Regions from separate parts of the Priestia sp. LL-8 genome, predicted to be linked through region 2. Evidence: riboswitches for the same ligand, from Rfam matches in the RefSeq annotation. Region 2 holds a riboswitch; each other region holds the start of a gene.
The links. A riboswitch is a leader RNA that binds a small molecule or an ion and turns the genes downstream of it on or off. The one in region 2 is predicted to bind thiamine pyrophosphate.

Region 1 (3,286 bases), 400 kb from region 2:
AATAAGCATTCCAATAACAAAAATAGCTAAAATATAAAATAACAAGATGCGCCAGAAGACTTGTTTAACTGCGCGAGGAACCGTTTTTTCGGGATCTTCACTTTCTCCAGCCGCGACTCCAAGCAACTCTGTTCCTTGGAATGAAAAACCAGCAGCCATAAAAATACCTAGTACAGTAAAGAATCCACCGTGAATCGGTCCATCACCAAGCGTGAAGTTTTTAAAACCTGGTGCTTCATTGTTAAAGATACCAAAAATCATCATAATACCAATAACTAAAAAGATGATAACCGTTACTACTTTAATTAACGAAAACCAAAATTCAGATTCACCAAATCCTTTTACAGAAAGGTAGTTAAGCCCAAACATAATTAATAAAAACAGGGCACTCCATAAAATAGAAGAAGAGTTTGGGAACCAAAATTTCATAATAAGGGCTCCAGCGGATAATTCAGCTGCAATCGTAATAGCCCAGTTATACCAGTAGTTCCAGCCGAGAGCGAAACCAAAGGATGGATCTACAAAACGAGACGCATACGTACTAAATGAACCAGCTTCAGGCATATAAGCTGCGAGCTCTGCTAGGCTGGTCATCAAAAAGTAAACCATGACGCCAATGATAGCGTAAGCTAAAAGCGCTCCCCCAGGTCCTGCTGTGTGAATTGCTCCACCACTTGCTAGGAATAAGCCGGTTCCGATGGCTCCTCCTAATGAAATCATCGTTAAGTGGCGAGATTTCAACCCACGTTTTAATTCTTGCTGCTCTTGCATAGATAAATACTCCTTTCGAATGTACGGAAAGAGACGGGATAACATAAAAAAAGCCCGCAGTATATGTGCGCGCTTTTAAATCTGAAAACCGCGTCAACCTTCCGTGAAGATAGCTCTTCACATCACTCGCATGATGTGACAGTTCTGTTCCTGTTCGGAGACAGCCCCAGCTTAAATCAACCGAGAAGTGATCTAAACTTCGGCAATTTTTCCTTTCAAGCAACATCCTCAATGTTCTCTGCATTTCCGTTACTTTACTATTAAAAACTGCGACCTCTACCTCATCGATTAGGATGAGGGTTTTTTATATTCAATTGACATAGAAGAAGTATAACAAATACTAAAACGATTGTCATTATAAAAAATAGATTCAGAAAATAGAAACATCTTTGAAATCTCTCGAATCTATTTTGTTACATATGATATAATAAACATTGTCTTTATACTACATAAATATCCAAACGTACCACAGGGGGAGCCGCCGTGCTGAGAGTGAACGAAATGTTCAGACCCTTAGAACCTGTTAGTTAACGCTAGCGCAGGAATGTGGGAATAGTAGCATATATTTGCTTACTCCTGTGTAAACCGTTTGATATGAATGATTCAAAAACAGGAGTGAGAAACGTGAATAAAGCATTACCTTTACAGGCTAAAATTGAAATAGCTATTTTTGCAGCATTGGCACTTCTACTTGACCTTTTGCCTTCCATTAAGATTGCAACGGCTGTAAGTATTTCGTTCTCCATGGTGCCCATTTTTATTATGTGCTTTCGCTGGGGAGTAAAAGGCGGGGCTCTATCTGGTCTATTATGGGGGCTTTTGCAGTTAGCGACAGGAACGGCTTATATTTTAACAGCGCTACAAACATTTATTGAATATATTGTGGCTTTTGCTTTTATAGGTTTTGGAGGTATTTTTTCACAATCTATTAAAACAAATTTAGCTACCAATAACAGATCAAAAGCTTTTGTTTTGATTGTTTTATCCCTTATTATCGGAAGCTTCGCACGTTATTTCTGGCACTTTATTGCTGGTATTATTTTCTGGGGATCGTACGCACCAAAAGGTATGTCCGCTCTGTGGTATTCTTTTTCAATGAACGGTATTTCAATGGTAGGGTCACTAATAGCCTGCTTAGTCATTCTTTCATTGTTAATTCCATCGGCATCAAGAATGATTGTAACTAAATCACATTCATCATAAGAAAAAAGACTAAATCTACCAAGATTTAGTCTTTTTTGTCATTTGTCACCTTTCTTTACACAAAAGTGTGTCAGGTTTGATAACATAGTTAGTGAAATATTCAAAAAACTGTTTTATGATAGTCAACATATTCAAACGAGATAAAGGATTGATAGCATGCTACAGAAATGGATCACGAGCATAGGTTTAGATATTGGAACAAGTACAACAAAACTGATTGTAAGCAAGCTGTTAATAGCAAATCAACAAAATCAGTTTACGCTGCCAGGCTGTCAAATTATTGATCGTCAAGTAACGTATGCAAGTTCTATCTATACCACACCTATGCTAAACGAGGTTGAAATCGATGTTCAACGATTAACGGTACTACTAGAACAAGAGTACAAGAATGCAGAAATCTCCTTATATCAAGTGGAGGCGGGCGCTGTGATCATCACAGGAGAAACTGCTAGAAAGCAAAATGCAGAAACTATCGTTCACTATCTAGCCGAACATGCTGGAGATTTTGTTGTTGCAACAGCCGGTGCTGACTTGGAAGGAATATTGGCGGCAAAAGGATCAGGAGCAATCCAACATTCCGCTGAAACAAATGCAGTAATTGCCAATATTGATGTAGGAGGAGGCACCGCTAACATCGCTTTATGTCAAAACGGAAAAGTGATCGAAACGTTTACGCTGCATGTAGGTGGAAGATTAATTCGGCTGAATTCAGACGGCTTTGTTACCTACGTTTCACCTTATTTAACTGAATTTTTAAAAAATAATTCTTTAATACTGCGAGAAGGTGAAAAAGCAACATTTGAAAAACTCTCGTCTATCTGTCAATTACTAGCTGAAGAAACCGTGAATTATGTAAGAGCACTAATTCAAACCTCTTCGCTGCTCGTTTCTCCTCATACAAGATCTTCTATCCAACCAGAAACAATTATGATTTCAGGAGGGGTAGGAGCAATGATGGAGAAGCAAAAGCCGAAAACAGTGAGGGAAGTGGCTGTACATGGAGACATTGGTCCTCTGCTAGCGTATCAGTTTCAATCCATACACGTATCTCAAGCCGCTGAAACAACGCGCGCTACTGTCATTGGGGCTGGCATGCAAAATACAGAAGTTAGCGGATCAACCGTATACATTAAGTCTAAAAAACTGCCGCTGAAAAACATTCCGATTATAGAAATACCTGTACAGCCAGAGGAGGAGTGGAATCCGCAGCTGTTTCAAGAAAGAGCTCGAGCGTCATGCATGCAGGCTTCAACTATTTTCAGCGCAGAAGATCCTCCCGTTGCTATTGCTTTATCGCATTTTCCTTACTGCA
Region 2 (3,286 bases):
TATCATTCATACCAATTGTTGTTCCTTTTGGTATTTTAATTAGCTTAATTGCTTTTACAGCTGCTTTTTTACAATCAAAAGAGCATCATAAAAAGCTCTAGCTTATATAGGCTAGAGCTTCTTTTTACAAACGTCTATAGCGCTTAATCAATCCTACAATAATAGCAATTGCTAATAAAACAACTGAAATAATGACCGTGATTACAATGGACTGATTTCCACTTTGTTTTACCGCAATGGCAATATAAGCCCAAACAAAAACAAGCGGATAAACAGCGTCTCGGTTTTTTAATGTGAATGTAATGCCAAGCACGGCCCCTACTAGCAGCATAATAATCGTCCAGGCTAACTCGTTTAAGCCAAGCAAATGTTCTATTCCATTCGCTTGAAATACGACAAACACATTAACAATAGTCGCAACGGAAATCCAGCCAAGATAAAGGGAAATCGGCAGACGCATGAACCATGTTGTCATCCGAGAATGCTGAATGATGGAATACACAACCATTAATGTACCCAAAATAAAGAACATAACTAAAAGTGATAACTTATAGTAATCGTTTTGGAAAATAAAAATCCATGCACTGTTCAACAAACAGTTTAGGAAAAACCAAATGCCTATACGTGCGTATATCTCCTTTTGATCTTCTCTTGCAAAAAATTGACGTATAACCCAAATGGTTAATAATAAATAAATAACGCCCCAGATAGCAAAGGCATAACCGGCTGGTGTAAACAACGTAGGAACTTGTGCAGAAGCCTCTGCCGTTGTTTTTCCTCCTATTGGAATAGCATTTGCTAAATAATTCACAAGTAGTGTAATAGCCAAACCTACTACATTTAATACGGCATACAAACGAAATTTTGCCATTTTATTCTCTCCTTTCTTCTATTTATAGGGGGAAATGTTTTGGAGACCAAAACGGCTCTTCCCTTCATTAATACCTCTTCTCCCCTAAAAATATGCATTTTTACACAAAAATGATTAAAAACAGCTTAAAGAAGCTGCCTCTTTAAGGGATAAAAAACAGTTTGCTTCCAAGTTTTAATATCACTTTTCATTTTTCAGAATATATGGTAAGTTAAACATAGATTAACAGGAAGTCCACTAGGGGTGCCCATCGGCTGAGACAAGTTTTCTTGATCCCTTTGAACCTGATCTGGCTCATACCAGCGTAGGAAAGTGGCAATGTTCAGTTTCTTACTGTCCTTTGCCACTCCGCTTATAAACGGAGTGTTTTTTATTTCCTTTATGTGCTTGTTTGTGACTTCCTCATATTAAAGGAGGATTTTGATGTCATTTTCATCTCAATTAAGACAAGAAGCAAACTATATTTACGAAGCAATTTTTAACCATCCTTTTATTAAAGGAATTGCTGAAGGAAACGTGCCAAAAGAAGCGCTTATTCACTACGTTTCTCAAGACTATGAATACTTAACAGCATTTGTCCGCATTTACGGCGCTGCTTTAACAAAATGCCGCACGCGCACCGAAATGGAAGCCTTTAATGCCGGCATTTCTACGGTGTTACATAGTGAAGTTCACCCTCACAATAATTTTTGTGAAGTAGCAGGCGTACGCTATGAAGACCTTCACACTGAGACGCTTTCACCGACGGCTAGTCACTACATCAATCATATGATGAGCGTTGCGCATACAGGCAGCTTAGCGGAAATCATTGCCGTGCTCCTTCCATGTCCGTGGACGTACGTTGAAATTGGCCAGCGCATTACAGAGCAAGTAAATCCATCTCCTTCTCATCCTTTTTATGAATGGATTCAGTTTTATAATAATGAAGAAATGAATGGCACAACACAATGGTTTTGTAACAAGCTTGATGAACTTGCAGAGCAAGCCACTGAAGAAGAACGTAACCGTATGAAAGATCACTTTATCAAAAGCTGTGAACTCGAGTATTTATTTTGGGAAATGGCATATACCCAAGAAAAATGGCCGCTTTCTCAGCTTTCACTTTCAAAATAACAAAAAAGCCTCCTATCAGGAGGCTCTTTTATTTCAATAATTTTTTGATCATTTTCAAGCTTTGTTTTTCCGAAGGATAGCGGAATGACAAATCAAACTTGGTTGTTTGAGACAGCATGCTTTTAAAATGAGAAAATGTCCGGAAGCTGTCTTCTCCATGATATTGACCCGTACCGCTCTCTCCTACTCCGCCAAAGGGTAAATACGGCGTAGCGATATGCATAAGCGTATCATTTATACAGCCTCCTCCAAATGAAAGACGCTCCGTTATGACGTTTTGCACATCTTCACTTTCTGTAAATAAGTAAAGAGCTAACGGCTTAGCTTTTTCTTGGACTTTGTGAACGACTTCGTCTAGCGTTTCGTATTCAATTAAAGGAAGAATTGGTCCAAAGATTTCTTCTTGCATAACGTCCGAATTCCAGCTCACTTCACTTAACACCGTAGGCTCTATTGTTAACCTGTCCTTCTGATATCCGCCTCCAACTATAGCATTTCCGTCTTTTAAAAACTCAACTAGCCGAGTAAAATGGCGCTCACTGACAATACGGCCGTAGCGGTCGCTTTCAAGTGGATTACTACCGTAAAATTGATAAATTGCTTCGCGAAGTTTCTCTACCAGCTGCGCTTTCACTTTTTTATGCACGAGCAAATAATCAGGAGCAACACACGTTTGGCCTGCATTCATTCCTTTGCCAAACATAATCCGTTTCGCTGCAAGATCTAGGTTTGCATCTTCATGTACAATGCACGGACTTTTCCCGCCTAGCTCAAGCGTGACTGGAATAAGCTGCTTCCCTGCTTCTTGCATAATAATTTTCCCTACATTTACACTTCCCGTAAAGAAAATATAATCAAGGGGCTGTTTTAAAAGCAGGCTTGTCGTGTCTACAGCGCCTTCAATCACCGTCACAAATGCTGGATCAAAAGCCTCAGCTAGTAATTCTTGTATAACGCGAGATACGCTAGGCGTTAATTCAGAAGGCTTGATAATCGCCGTGTTTCCAGCGGCAATCGCTCCTACTAAAGGAGACAGCGCTAATTGAAACGGATAGTTCCACGGGGCAATAATTAACGCGACTCCATACGGTTCAGGAACAATTTTCCCTTTAGAGCCCACATGTGTTAAAGCGGTTTTTACTTTTTTAGGCTTCATCCATTTTGCTAAATGCTTAAGCGTAAATCGAATTTCCTCTAGTAAAATTCCAATTTCTGACGTGTACGCCTCTACTTCAGATTTATTCAAGTCTTGTTTTAACGCATCCATAATTCTCTGCTCGTTTTGTTTGACTACGTCTCTGA
Region 3 (3,286 bases), 1.2 Mb from region 2:
CGCAAGTTCTCCAAATTCTTCTGAGCTGTACATTTCAATCCACTCGCGGTAAAATTCATTGCTAGCTCCAGGCTTTTCACTGAGTTCTTTTCCTATTTCCCAGTAGCTCCACATACAAGGCAAAAGAGCCGCCACTAATTCAGCTAATGTTCCGCTTTGACCAACGTGTAGCATATAGTGTGTGTATGCAAGCGTTGTAGGCGATGGCTGCGCTTTTTCTAATTCTTTTTCGCTGATTTCAAATTTCTTGGCATACTCACGGTGAAGGCTCATTTCTTCATTTAACGTAGAATCTAAAAGGCCTGCAAATTTCCCCATCGTTTGAAGATCGGTAGCTTTCATGGCTCCAATTGCAAATAACTTGGCATAATCAATTAGGTAAAGGTAATCTTGAATCATGTAAAAGCGAAACTTTTCCTTTTCAAGCGTTCCGTCTCCCATTCCCTGTACGAAGGGATGATTATGATTTTGACGCCAAATAGGCTGCAGCTTTTCGTATAATCGTTCACTAAATTTCATGATGTTCACTCCTTATGCGTATGCAGCCACGTATAAATGAACTGCACCATCACTTTTGTATATTGAACAAGCTGATTAATATCTAATTGTTCGTTCACAGCATGTGCATTTGCTAAATTTCCCGGACCGTAAATAGCCGCCGGAATTCCCGCATCAGCTAGCCATCCCCCGTCTGTTACGCTAGTTGACACATCAATTGGAGGCTTTTTCCCTTCCATTTGTTCATGAGTATTTGCAAGCAGCTGCACTCCTCCATGATTTTCATCAATTTCTAATGACGGAAAGATTTCTCCTCTGTCTTCGATCATTGATGTGCCTCCCCATTCAAAGGTTGGCAGATTATCTTTTAACCATGGATCCGCTTTTGCAATAGCTAAAATGTATTCTTCCACTTCTTTTGATACTTGGTCGTACGATTCATTGGGATAATAGTGAACGGTGATCCACAGCCTGCATTCATCTGCAATAAAAGCAGCATGTCTTCCGCCTTCGATTACTGCTGGATTAATCGTATTTGTCCCTGGCAAAAATCCTGGATAGCTCTTTGTAACAGCCCAGTGACGCTCCAATTCTTGCAGCCCTCCGATCACTTTTGCCATCTTTTCAATAGCGCTTGCGGCTAAAAGCCCTCCTCCAGCATGAATCATACTTCGGCGTGTACCGTCATGATAGGTTTTACTGCTTTTTATCGTAATCCATCCCGTGATGACTCCGCCTTGACCTTGAATATGCAAATCACTTGTATCCGCTACAAGCGCAAAGTCAGCTGTATACCCTTTCTGACAGCATTGCAGCGTACCTGCCTCTCCTACTTCTTCTCCTACAACGGATTCAAAAATCAAGTCTCCCGGCAGCTTGATTCCTGCTTCCGTTAAAAGCTGAACTGCAAACAACGCTCCTGCCAAGCCGCCTTTCATATCAGCAACTCCGCGTCCGATGATTTTATTGTCTTTCACGACAGCTTCAAACGGATCTGTTTCCCATTTTTCATTTTCTTGTACCTCAGCAACATCCATATGACCGTTAATAATCAGGCTTTGATAGTCAGCTGATTTTTGTCCTTTTAACGTACCCACTACGATGGGGTCGTTAGAATATAAGTCCCACATATCAATGGAGAAACCGCAGTTTTTAAGAAAATTCGCTACGTACAGCTGCGCTTCATGAGAATTTCGTGCAGGAGGCGCTGGCGTTTTATACGAAACAAGCGTTGTTAATAACTGGATTAACTCTCCTTTGCGCTCCTCTACCTGTTTGACAAGCAAATCAATTGTTTCTTCCATGTATGACACCTTCCTTTACGCATAAAAAAACACTTCTTTCGCAGGAAAGAAGTGTTTTTGTTTATGTACACAAAATTATTATAACGAGTTCGTAAGGAAATCCCATACAAAACATCCATTACAATACCTCTTTCCTACGCTAGTATTACCTAGTTCAGGTTATAAGGGTTAAGACTTCTCGTCTCTCTCAGCTTCGAAAGCACCCCTAGTGGTGTTGTATCTCTATGAAATTAATCTATTATCATATGTTTACCTGTAATAGTTTTATCATAGTAAAGCGTTTTATTCAATAGAAAGGTTCATGATAGGGTAATGAAAATAGTTTCCTTTTTAGTAAAATAAAAAGCACACACCTTTTTCAAGCAGTGTGTGCTCTTTGTTTTTGTAAGATTACTAGTTAGCTATCAGCTTCTTTAAAAATACACGTTTTTTCCATTTAGACAGTAATAAGCTCAAGTTTTTGACCCGATCTCACTAACGAAAGCAGTTCATGATCTTCTTCTATCACATGCCCAATCACGTTAACATTAGCATTTGCAGGCAAATTCCTTTTAGCTATTTGAACCTCTCCTCTGTAACGTCCGTAGCCATCATTGTCCATTGTAATTGCTCCAATTCCGCGCTCGACTGTATGATATGGCGGCACTGGTTCTACAGATCGTGTATCCACCAAACGCAGAACGTCTCTTGATATATCCGGACGCACGCTGTACGTTCCCTGTATATGAGGTGAACGAATGCGTAGCGGAATAATGCGGTTTTCTTGATATTGAACTAAACGTTTTAATAAACTTGAACTGGCGTATGGATCTCCAATATAAACCTCCGTTACTCCGCATCCGTATAAATCTACTGCAGAGATAAAAGGACATCTATTACGGTCCTTCTCTCTAGTAGGAAGACCTTGATAAATAGGACCTCTCTTTTCGCCTTCTCCAGGAGTATAAGCACACACTGGAATACAAAGTTCATTGAATAAATCTGTCTGCTGTTGAAAAAACGTTTCTTCAAGCCCTGTTTCAGGCCGCGGATAAAAATTATGCCAAGCAAGCAGCTGATGATGATGAAGGCCTGCAGATAACAGCGCTTCTATTTCTTGTTTTGACAATGTACTTGCATTAAGGGCAATATAAAACTCATTCGCAAGTAAAATCGTTTCTTCTACGCTAAAGCCATCGTCTAGTCTAATACCTGATACGCCAAGTGAAGATAGAGTCATAAGGCTTTCGATACCTAAATGAACTGGTGTATCCTTGGATACATCTGCATACACGCTTATTCCACACTCTCTAGCCACATGAAGCAATTCTTTTGCCCGTTCAGCCAAATCTCCTTTTTCCTCTGGAATGTGAAGTGAAGTGAATGCGCGTGTAACGCCGCATTCACTCGCTTCTACTAATCTTTGTTTGGCATCTCTATCGTTCAAATAAAACGAAATGCCAATCATTCAAACTCCCTCGCCATTTCATCGTTAAATCCAAAGA

Region 1: linked by a shared signal. The riboswitch ahead of thiT (energy-coupled thiamine transporter ThiT) and the one ahead of tenA (thiaminase II) in region 2 are both predicted to bind thiamine pyrophosphate.
Region 3: linked by a shared signal. The riboswitch ahead of U9R83_RS04525 (acetylornithine deacetylase) and the one ahead of tenA (thiaminase II) in region 2 are both predicted to bind thiamine pyrophosphate.

Annotation. Positions count from the first base shown of each region.
Region 1 is NZ_JAZAQH010000001.1:2,476,882-2,480,167, reverse strand. Features, by position in the region: gene U9R83_RS12555 (amino acid permease) at 1-771, opposite strand, end outside; lysine riboswitch at 874-1,058, opposite strand; TPP riboswitch at 1,233-1,333, shown strand; gene thiT (energy-coupled thiamine transporter ThiT) at 1,366-1,974, shown strand; gene U9R83_RS12545 (ethanolamine ammonia-lyase reactivating factor EutA) at 2,131-3,286, shown strand, end outside.
Region 2 is NZ_JAZAQH010000001.1:2,075,697-2,078,982, reverse strand. Features, by position in the region: gene U9R83_RS10525 (TspO/MBR family protein) at 125-871, opposite strand; TPP riboswitch at 1,101-1,199, shown strand; gene tenA (thiaminase II) at 1,295-1,984, shown strand; gene U9R83_RS10515 (aldehyde dehydrogenase) at 2,013-3,286, opposite strand, start outside.
Region 3 is NZ_JAZAQH010000001.1:874,274-877,559, reverse strand. Features, by position in the region: gene tenA (thiaminase II) at 1-519, opposite strand, end outside; gene U9R83_RS04525 (acetylornithine deacetylase) at 525-1,802, opposite strand; TPP riboswitch at 1,917-2,019, opposite strand; gene U9R83_RS04520 (MupG family TIM beta-alpha barrel fold protein) at 2,239-3,249, opposite strand; gene U9R83_RS04515 (PTS transporter subunit EIIC) at 3,246-3,286, opposite strand, start outside.